Regions from separate parts of the Bacillus bruguierae genome, predicted to be linked through region 3. Evidence: riboswitches for the same ligand, from Rfam matches in the RefSeq annotation. Region 3 holds a riboswitch; each other region holds the start of a gene.
The links. Region 3 has a riboswitch for cyclic di-AMP ahead of WAZ07_RS19340 (antibiotic biosynthesis monooxygenase family protein). Riboswitches for the same ligand answer to the same signal wherever they lie in the genome.
Positions count from the first base shown of each region.

Region 1: it holds a riboswitch for cyclic di-AMP, as region 3 does, so the genes downstream of both, WAZ07_RS25100 (hypothetical protein) here and WAZ07_RS19340 (antibiotic biosynthesis monooxygenase family protein) in region 3, are expected to answer to the same signal.
Region 2: it holds a riboswitch for cyclic di-AMP, as region 3 does, so the genes downstream of both, WAZ07_RS04240 (APC family permease) here and WAZ07_RS19340 (antibiotic biosynthesis monooxygenase family protein) in region 3, are expected to answer to the same signal.

Region 1 covers NZ_JBAWSX010000027.1:11,801-15,082, reverse strand. Annotated here, with positions in the region: gene kdpA (potassium-transporting ATPase subunit KdpA) at 1-111, opposite strand, end outside; gene kdpF (K(+)-transporting ATPase subunit F) at 131-211, opposite strand; gene WAZ07_RS25110 (hypothetical protein) at 208-312, opposite strand; cyclic di-AMP (ydaO/yuaA leader) riboswitch at 412-555, opposite strand; gene WAZ07_RS25105 (hypothetical protein) at 1,122-1,358, opposite strand; gene WAZ07_RS25100 (hypothetical protein) at 1,376-1,777, opposite strand; cyclic di-AMP (ydaO/yuaA leader) riboswitch at 1,871-2,015, opposite strand; gene thiD (bifunctional hydroxymethylpyrimidine kinase/phosphomethylpyrimidine kinase) at 2,109-2,930, opposite strand; gene WAZ07_RS25090 (thiazole biosynthesis adenylyltransferase ThiF) at 2,936-3,282, opposite strand, start outside.
Region 2 covers NZ_JBAWSX010000002.1:28,805-32,086, reverse strand. Annotated here, with positions in the region: gene WAZ07_RS04240 (APC family permease) at 1-1,607, opposite strand, end outside; cyclic di-AMP (ydaO/yuaA leader) riboswitch at 1,769-1,913, opposite strand; gene WAZ07_RS04235 (bacitracin ABC transporter ATP-binding protein) at 2,068-2,208, shown strand; partial or broken gene WAZ07_RS04230 (NDxxF motif lipoprotein) at 3,221-3,282, shown strand, end outside.
Region 3 covers NZ_JBAWSX010000013.1:103,191-106,472, forward strand. Annotated here, with positions in the region: gene WAZ07_RS19335 (D-arabinono-1,4-lactone oxidase) at 1-1,205, shown strand, start outside; gene WAZ07_RS19340 (antibiotic biosynthesis monooxygenase family protein) at 1,583-1,876, opposite strand; cyclic di-AMP (ydaO/yuaA leader) riboswitch at 1,937-2,078, opposite strand; gene WAZ07_RS19345 (3D domain-containing protein) at 2,810-3,282, shown strand, end outside.

The DNA of each region.
Region 1 (3,282 bases), on a different contig from region 3:
CACTTTATCCAATTTGCTATTCCCTTGAAACGCCTTCTCTAAATAAATCCCGGTTGGCTTTGCAACAAGAACAAATAATAACATTGTGACCAAAACGGCAATCCAAATCATAATAAATCTTTCCTCCTAATTAAAACTTTTCTGGATTTAATAGCGCATAAACTAAGTACACAGTAAGTAAGCCAACAATAATGGATACTGCAATAGTCATTGCTTCTTCCCTTCCTTCACAACATGATCCGACCATCCTGCAAGACCAATCATTGATCCAACTAACACAATTAAAATTCCGATCATAGCAATATCTAACATGATTCATCCCTCACCAAATGTAAAATTTTTCCATAAAAAAACATAAAAAAGAACACTGAGGATCTACTCAGTGTTCGAAAATGAACAACACAAAAGTAAACCTCCTCTCCAAACGCTTACGAGGTTAGCTGTCGGATTCGGGCCTAAAGAGTAGCCCTACTTTCATCATGAAAGATTCACCCCAAGTGACAATGCACAAAATTGGTTCCCCCGCTCCATTTCTGGACTCAGCGATATCAGGTTGTTTTCTGGAAATTTTATGAACAATTTATGAATGTAAATATACTCCTCTAAATTTCACTTGTAAAGAGGTAAAATAGCTAAAATATAAAAGTATAAGACCTTTTAAACGCTTACATTAAGGATAAATACATCTTTATCATCTTTTTTCTTTTATTTTCTTCTTTTTTCATTATGTATACGTTCTTTTGCAAATAAAAGAAGAAGATTATCTCTAGAAATCAAATTTAACTTCCAGGCATATGAGTCAAATACAGCATAACCCCTACTCTTCTCCTTTTGTTTGAAACCTCGCTCGTGGCACAAAAAGGCCCTGACCGCTTCTATACACGGCCAGAGCCTCTCGCCCTTCCTAAAAAATGCAGTTTTATACCGTTTTTTCAACATAAACATCACTGCCACGCTGAATAAAAAAGGGCCACTACTTGCTTGCTCCCTCTGTTTTACAACTCGCTCGTGGCACAAAAAAGCCCTGACCGCTTCTACGCACGGCCAGGTGCTCTCGCCCACCTAAAAAAAGAGGTTTTTATACTAGTTTTTCAATTCATATTGATAGATAACCTTCTAAACTATAAAAAAGACCGTAAGTTACGACCTCGAATATATACTTGCACCAATTCTGCATGTCGCTTCTCATATTCGATAATGTCTTGTTCTAAATATAAACGGATATCTTCTGGCGGAAGAATCACATATGGCTTCGGAAAGAATGGATCATGTTCTGCTAATTCATGTACTCGTTCTAACGATACTGCCCAGCGCCTTGCTAATTCACGGCACAATAACACTTTCATCGCTTCTCTCATATCCGATTCCTCCGCCCCTACTCTAAAGTCAAAAACGAAATATTATCACAAGTTGTAAACACCACTAACTTAATACCAATCGTTTCATAGAGGTGCTTTGGATATTGTTTATTTCGCGTGACAACTGTAATAGGCGCGGTAAAAGAAGAGCGAATACGTTCAGCGAAGAAGCTAATTGTAGACAATTCATCTCCTAGTAAAATCGCTTTTTTAATTCCTTTGCATATGTTCACAATCATGCTCGGATCATCCGGACAGCAATATGCTTGTTGAAATCCACATGCCTTCACTTCACTTACCACATACTCACTCGCTGTAAAAATGACCATTTCACCTTGAAAAGGTAATAAATCTTTCAAACTCTTTACTTTCGCAGCTTCTCCTACACAAATGAGCGTGTACTCTTTTTCTGCATCCATGCACTACATCCTCCTTCACATAAAAGAATTTTTAAGTATAGATTAAAATTCTCTTATGCTAGTCGGATCGATGAATTGCTGTATTCACTTGCACCATCCTCTCTCAACACGCTTACGGAGTTAGCTGTCGGATTCGGGCTTTGAGAGTAGCCCTACCTTCGAAAAAGGATTCACCCCAAGTGACAATGCACAAAGTTGGTTCCCCCGCTCCAAAGTCTGGATTAAGCGTTCTTAAAAATAGATTCTGGCTGATATATTACTCCTAATTTTGGAAAAAGTAAACATAAAAAAAGCCAATTTTCCCAACTGGCTTTTTCAAAATAATACATATTTATGCATGTATATTTCTACGTCCATACGCAAAATGATTCGTTGGTCCGTGACCGCTGCCTATATTCAGCTCATCTTCAATTGCTATACTAATAAAGTTCTTCGCTTCACGAACTGCATCTGCAATTTCGTAACCTTTCGCGAGTCCTGCTGTTACAGCTGCGGCAAACGTACAACCACTTCCGTGTGTTTGTATAGAAGCAATCCGTTTACTTCTATACTCTATAAACACATTTCCATCAAACAATAAGTCAATTACTTCATTTCCTTGGTAAGCTGCATGTCCGCCTTTCATAACGACAAACTTTGCACCTAAATCATGCAGCATCTTCGCCGCTTCTTTACTGTCTTCAATCGTATGAATCTTCATTCCTGTTAATACTTCTGCTTCAGGAACATTCGGCGTAATTACCGTTGCAAGCGGCAATAAATGTTCTTGTAATGCCAAAACAGCTTCTTGTTGTAATAACGATGCTCCGCCTTTGGCAATCATAACAGGGTCTAGTACAATATTATTCCATGAAAATGATTTAATATTTTCAGCTACGATTTTAATAATTTCACTACTAAATAACATCCCTAGTTTCACTGCATCTGGCGTTACATCCGTACCGATAGAATGTAACTGCTTTTCAATTCCTTCTACAGGAACAGGATACACCCCTTGTACGCCAAGCGTATTTTGAGCCGTAATTGCTGTAATAGCTGTCATACCGTACACACCGAGCTCTTGAAACGTTTTTAAATCTGCTTGAATCCCCGCACCGCCGCCGCTATCGGAGCCAGCAATCGTTAATGCTTTATTCACTTTCATTTCACTCACCCCTTTTAACCAAAATAACGATGATAAATCGTTTTTGCCTCCGCTATATCCTTTGTGCCATGCACAAGCACACGGCCATCTTGAAATACTACTAACCGTTTATTATCAACAGAAAACGATAATAAATACGGATTCACTGTTAAATCCGTTACACGGTTTTGCAGCAGATTTTTATACATAGACAAATGAATATGCTCTTTATGCGGCGAACGAATTTGTACTGTATTTCTACCGCATAAAACAACCGCCCTGGAAGTATTCTCCTTGCTTAAATACGGATAAACAGCTTCTTCTCCGCACGATAAGCAGTTCTTGTTTCGCAACTTTTGTACATTCATGCATGAATATTCAT
Region 2 (3,282 bases), on a different contig from region 3:
TGAGAGTGCAGTGTCACCAGTCTTATATCAGGTTGCCATTTCTTCCACTTTTCTTCAAACTTCTTCTCATCTTCTCTTTCAAATGAAACATGTACAGCAATAATTTGTTCAGGAGAAAGAGATTTAGCATAAGTTAAGGTGTTTTCTACAACATGAGTCATGCCAGCAACAGGCACTATCATAACATTACCCTCAATGGTTACAGGTATTTCACAGGTTGTAAGCCTAAGTTGGTCTCCAACTGCTTCATAATGCTTTCTAATTCGATGAAAAAGCAAAACTATGATAGGTAGAAATATTAATATTGACCAAACCTGTGAGAATTTTGTTAAAAAGAGTATTAATGTGACGGTAAAACTAATTACGGCACCCATTGTATTTATAATAAATTTAGGTATCCAACCTTTAGACTTTTCTCTAAACCATTTAACCATCATCCCCGATTGAGACAAAGTAAATGGGAGAAATACTCCGACTGCATAAAGTGGAATAAGATGCTCTGTTTCTGCATGAAAAGCAAGAATCAAGATGATAGAAGCAATTCCAAGTATGATAATCCCGTTTGAATATCCTAATCGGTCGCCTCTAGCCAAAAACATCCTTGGAATAAACTTATCTTTTGCAAGATTAACTGCAAGTAAAGGAAAAGCAGAATAACCAGTATTTGCTGCAAGGATTAATATTAAAGCTGTAGTTCCTTGAATAAAGAAGTACATGAAATTCCGTCCGAAAATTTCTTCAGCAATTTGCGAAACTACGGTTACTTCTCCACTTGGAGTGATGCCATAATAATAGGCTAAATATACGATTCCTGAAAACAGGATAGCAAGCAAGATACCCATCATCATTAACGTTTTAGCAGCATTTTTAGGTGCTGGATTTTTGAAGTTAGGTATGGCATTAGAAATAGCTTCGACTCCTGTTAAGGCAGAACTTCCTGAAGCAAACGCCCTTAAAAGAATAAACAAACTGACACCTGCAACAGGTGTACCTATTGGAGTGTGTAATTCAGGAGAAACTCCACCTGTTATAACTTTGTACATACCCACTCCAATTAATATGAACAAAGCTAAAACGAATAAGTACACAGGATAAGCTAATATTGAAGCCGACTCCGTTACCCCTCTTAAATTTAAAAGTGTAATGAAAATCACAAATACAATGGCAATCTCCACATTAAAATCATGTAAGGTGGGAAAAGCAGAAGTTATAGCATCAGTGCCAGCTGACACACTTACAGCAACAGTTAATATGTAATCTACCAATAGAGAGCCTCCAGCAATTAAGCCCGGATTTACTCCTAAGTTACTCTTTGAAACAACATATGCTCCCCCTCCATGAGGGTAAGCATAGATGATTTGACAATAAGACAATATGAGCGCTGTTAATAGAATTAATACACCAACTGCAATAGGAATTGAATACCAAAAGGCCGCTGCTCCTACCGTAACCAATACAATCAATATTTGTTCAGGACCATAAGCTACTGATGATAGAGCATCAGAAGAAAGTATGGCCAATGCTTTCGTTTTGTTAAGTTTTTGTTCACCTAATTCAGTGGATTTTAAAGGTCGTCCAATTAATAACCTTTTTATAGATGAAATCATTTATTACTCACCGCCTAAACATTTTAACTTGATAATATATTACCCATAAAAAAAGAATTTTCTCAAAAGAGCATTATTATTTATGGAAAATAAAAAAGTGTCTACAAGTCATAGTTAAAAGACCTGTAGACACTTTATTTTTCTTGCGTCACAAGTTCCACCTTCCTTCTCATATAACGCTTACGAGGTTAGCTGTCGGATTCGGACCTTTGAGTAGCCCTACCTTAAAAGGATTCACCCCTTGAGTTAAGTAACAACCCACAAAAATGGTTCCCCCGTACCTAATGGTTTCAGCGATTTAGAAATTTAAAACTGTGATAATAGTACTCCTGTGTTCAGTAAATGTAAATAAATTTTATGTAAAAAGATTAAAACCATGGAAAACGGAAATGTTATTAACATAAATATTATTATGCTTTAGAACAATATTTTTGAGGACTTACGCTAAAGGAGGATTTTAATGTTCAAAGAATATAGTCCATTTTTATCTGATGAATTTTTAGATAATTTAGCTAAAGAAATTAACAAGCAATATGGGAGTCCCACAAAAGAACAAATTGTGGAATCCATAAACAATGAACGCTCAATAAACCGGAGCTGAACGCAAGAAGGTAAGAAACGCTCCAGTTGTTGGCATATATGTAGTTGAAGTGGTATTGTTACACAAACCATTCAACTACACATATAAAAAAATCCACAAAAATAATGTACAACAAATATCCATGTACATATATTTTGAACAGAAATGGCTTAGTAGCTATATTTTAACTGGATTTCTCAAATCATTTTAGAACATACTTATTCAAGCAAAAATATACATCTTTAAAATGTTATTTATACTACAAGTATTATGAAGCAATATATCTTGTATTATCAAAAGAAGGGGAACAACGCAGCCACTACAAACTCTAAGTTGCAACGTATTCGTGCTTTTCTTAATTATATGATTTGAATGTGAAGTCATTAAGAATAATCCCGCTAAGAAAATACAGAAGGTACGAGAAATAGAAATAACATACAATCGGGTGGCATATTTTTACGCAGTTTTGCTATACATTCGGATTATGAACCATGATTCTGATTCAAGTTCTACATTTTTTAATCATTAACTATACACCTCCTAAACTCAACCTCATATTACTTTCACAATGATATATCCCTCTTTTCGGGCAAATCTCCCCCGTTAATTGAAGAAGAAGCTATTTCATAAATAAGTTATGTCGTACCAACTTTCCCAAAATTTCATTATGACATAATTACCGACACTAAGTATGAAGTCTCAATAGAGGTGGCAAGAACCAACAATAAGTTATTTTACATATTTTTTAATTATTCTTATATTATTACCTTCTATAAAATGCCATGATTTTCTACAAATTATTATACTTTTCTATAAATTACCACAATGTATTTTTTGATTATCCCCATATTTTACTACAAATTTATTTTTCAGATGTTTATAGTGTATTTGTAGCTTTTCTCATTGATTTAACAATTGCTGGAGTATCTTACTATGCAATAAAACATTTATACTCACTTTTAGTAAAGTATTTAAAATGGAATTTAGCCATTTTACAAAGGTATTAATTAAGCAAAAAGGAGATGACATTAAAATGAAAAAACATGTTTTATTTCTATTAATGCCGCTCACTATTGTATTTATGTCTGCTTGTTC
Region 3 (3,282 bases):
TAAATTTTGCAAAAGAAGTTGGAAAGCGTATTCGTGTGGTTGGTTCAGGGCATTCTTTTACACCACTTGTTCAAACTGAAGAGATTTTAATTTCTTTGGATGAATTACAAGGGATTAGCGGGATTGATTCACAAACATTAATTGTAGAAGTATGGGCAGGTACAAAGCTATATCAGTTAGGTGAAATATTGCAAGAGAACGGATATGCACAAGAGAATTTAGGGGATATTGATGCGCAGTCTATTGCTGGGGCAATTAGTACAGGCACGCATGGAACAGGAATTTCACTTGGAAATTTAGCAACACAAGTTGTGGAAGTAACGGCGGTTCTTGCATCAGGAGAAGTGATCACGTGTTCTGAAAAAGAATATCCACAATATTGGAAGGGGTTTCAATTGTCACTTGGCATGCTAGGGATTATTGTAAAAGTCAAACTAAAAGTCATTCCAGCATATTCACTTGCTTATGAAAGTAAAAAAGAATCATTTGCTACTGTTATGAGTAAATTGGAAGAATATAAGAAGAATCGTCATTTTGAGTTTTTTATCTTTCCATATTCTGACGATGTTCAAGTGAAAATTACAAACGTAACGGAGGAAGTAGGAGGAGAACTAAAGTGGCATAAACTCAAAACAGCTTTAATAGAAAATATGGCTTTTTCATTGTTATCAGAGAGTTGTCGCCTTTTTCCTTCTATAAGTAAAAGTGTTAGTCAATTATCGGCTAAGGGAGTACCAAATACCAAAATTGTAGGTCCAAGTTATAAGGTGTTTGCAACTGCTCGCAACGTCCGTTTTTATGAGATGGAATATAGTATTCCAGCAGAATATATGAAAGAAGCAGTAGAAGAAATTTATAATCTCATTTACGAAAAAAATTTTCAAGTACATTTTCCTATTGAATGTCGCTATGCAAAAGGAGATGATATTTGGCTTAGTCCGTCATATGGAAGAGATTCTGCTTATATTGCGGTTCATATGTACAGAGGGATGCAGTACACACCTTATTTTCAAGCAGTAGAACGTATTTTTCAAAAGTATGAAGGACGTCCGCATTGGGGAAAAATGCATACAATGACATATGATTCGTTGCAGCAAGTATATCCAAAATTGCATCATTTTTTAGAGGTGAGACAAACAGTAGATCCAACAGCAATGTTTTTAAATCCATATTTAGCAAAAATATTTTCGTTAAATATGGAATAAAGTGAAACTTCCGTCAGTGGGGGTTTTCTTCATCCCCCGCTGACGGTTAGTTGAACCAATCGGGCTTTTACGGGCAGTTATCCCCCACCTATCTTCTTTGCTTCTCTCTGAATCTTGAGGTGGGGATCTTACTGTCCGTTAATGCGGGATAAAGTAGAACTTCCTTTATGCGGAAGTATAATGAGAATGTTTTTTATGATGAATGGCTCCTTACACAAGAGCTATAGTTGTCGGGAGGAGCGGGCGGTAAAATATAACACATGATGTGTTTCGGAAGAATGAACATGTTATTCACTTATACTGTCAAGAAAAGAAAGTGTGTTAATTTTGAAGAGTATGGAAGCTATATTGCTTCCATACTCTTTTTTAGTAGAATTCTAATGTAGTTGAACTGCGTTAGACTTGGAAGAAATGATATATGGTTGAATTTGCTGCTGCCATGTAATTGTAGTAGATTTCTTTTGATAAGTTAGCCATTCTCGGTAGTCCTCTTGCGTTTTCCATAATGTGCGAATAAAGAATTCTGTAGTATCTCTAACATGTTTTGTATAGGAGATTTCTATATTAATAAAACCTAGCATATTAGGAGATGGATAATATTGTTTTAATGCTTTTAGTACTTCGTTTTCGCAATCTATTTTTATATAAAGCGTATTTGTCACAATGAACATAATGAATCCCTCTTTTTTTTAGTAGTAGATTAGCATTGATTTTCTTCAGTCATAACATAGGCAATCTCTCTAGTTATGCTTACGAAGCTAGCTGTCGGGCTCGGGGATTGAAGGGTACCCTACTGTAAAAGATTCACCCCTAGTAAGCTACTGCTTACAATAATAGTTCCTCCGCTCCGTATGGATTTAGCAAAAAGTATTTATATAAAATATAATACTATTCAGAAAAATCAGAGTAAACGCAAAGGAGACGACAATTTCTTACAAAAAAATGAAGTGATCACATTTTGATGTTCTAATTCTTGTATTTGATTTTGTAATTTGTAAACATATATAAATGCAAATTGAAAAACCGACATAACCCCCCTTTCTTTTTAGGCGAGGACGAGAGCATCTGACCGTGCATAGAAGCGGTCAGGGCCTTTTCCTGCCACATGCGAGGTTTAAAACAAAGGGAGCAAGCAAGTAGCGGTCATGTTGTATTTTGCATAGCAGCGACTTATAAAGAAAAGCGGAGCCTAGGAGGCAGAGCTAGACAAAGATGTTGAAAAATTAAAATGGATTTATATAGTCTTCTCTCCAAGCTTCTATGATTTTCTGTTTCTTTTCATAATAGGTAGTGAGATTTTTAAAATCTCATTTTATCTCGTTACTTGTGAGTAATGAAGGAATAAGTAGAAATCTGCTCAGAAGAGTTCGATTTGTTCAATGAAGAATAAGGAGGCTTCTCATTGAGAAATTTTTCGCTTTATATTGGGCTGTAGTGTTATTTTTAAATGTGTATATATGGAAAAATAAAGATATTAAAATAAGTTTATTACAGTTTTTCTATGATTCGTTATATTTTGTTATAAAAAATAAACTGTATTTAATGAGTTTGTAAACAAACTGTAAAATAAATCATGTATAAATGTAGAAGAAGGGAGTCGGATTATGAACTATTTTAAGCGTATCAGTAGTTTTGTATTAGCTGGATTTATTTGTTTCACTAGTACAGTTGCTGTAAAAGCTGAGTCAAACGACGAGAAATTAAACAACATGCAGCAGCAATTGCAAAATAATAATAATGACATTCAGCAAAAAGAAAAAGAAAAGCAAGCTGTAATGAAAGACATTGAGGGCATTCAAAAGGAATTATCAGACTTAAATAATACAATTGCAAAAAATAAAGAAGAGCAAGATGCAATTCAGCGCAAAATCGATGAAACGCATAAGCAAATTGAGCAAAAGATGAAAGAGATTATTAGTTTAGAAGAAAAAGTACTTATGCGTAAAGATATTATGAAAAAACGTATGGTCTCTGTTCAAGATAACTCAAATATAAATTTAGTAGTAGAAGTAATTGTAGATTCAAAAAACATTGCAGAGCTTCTGCAACGTATGACTGCAGTTTCTACAATTATGGA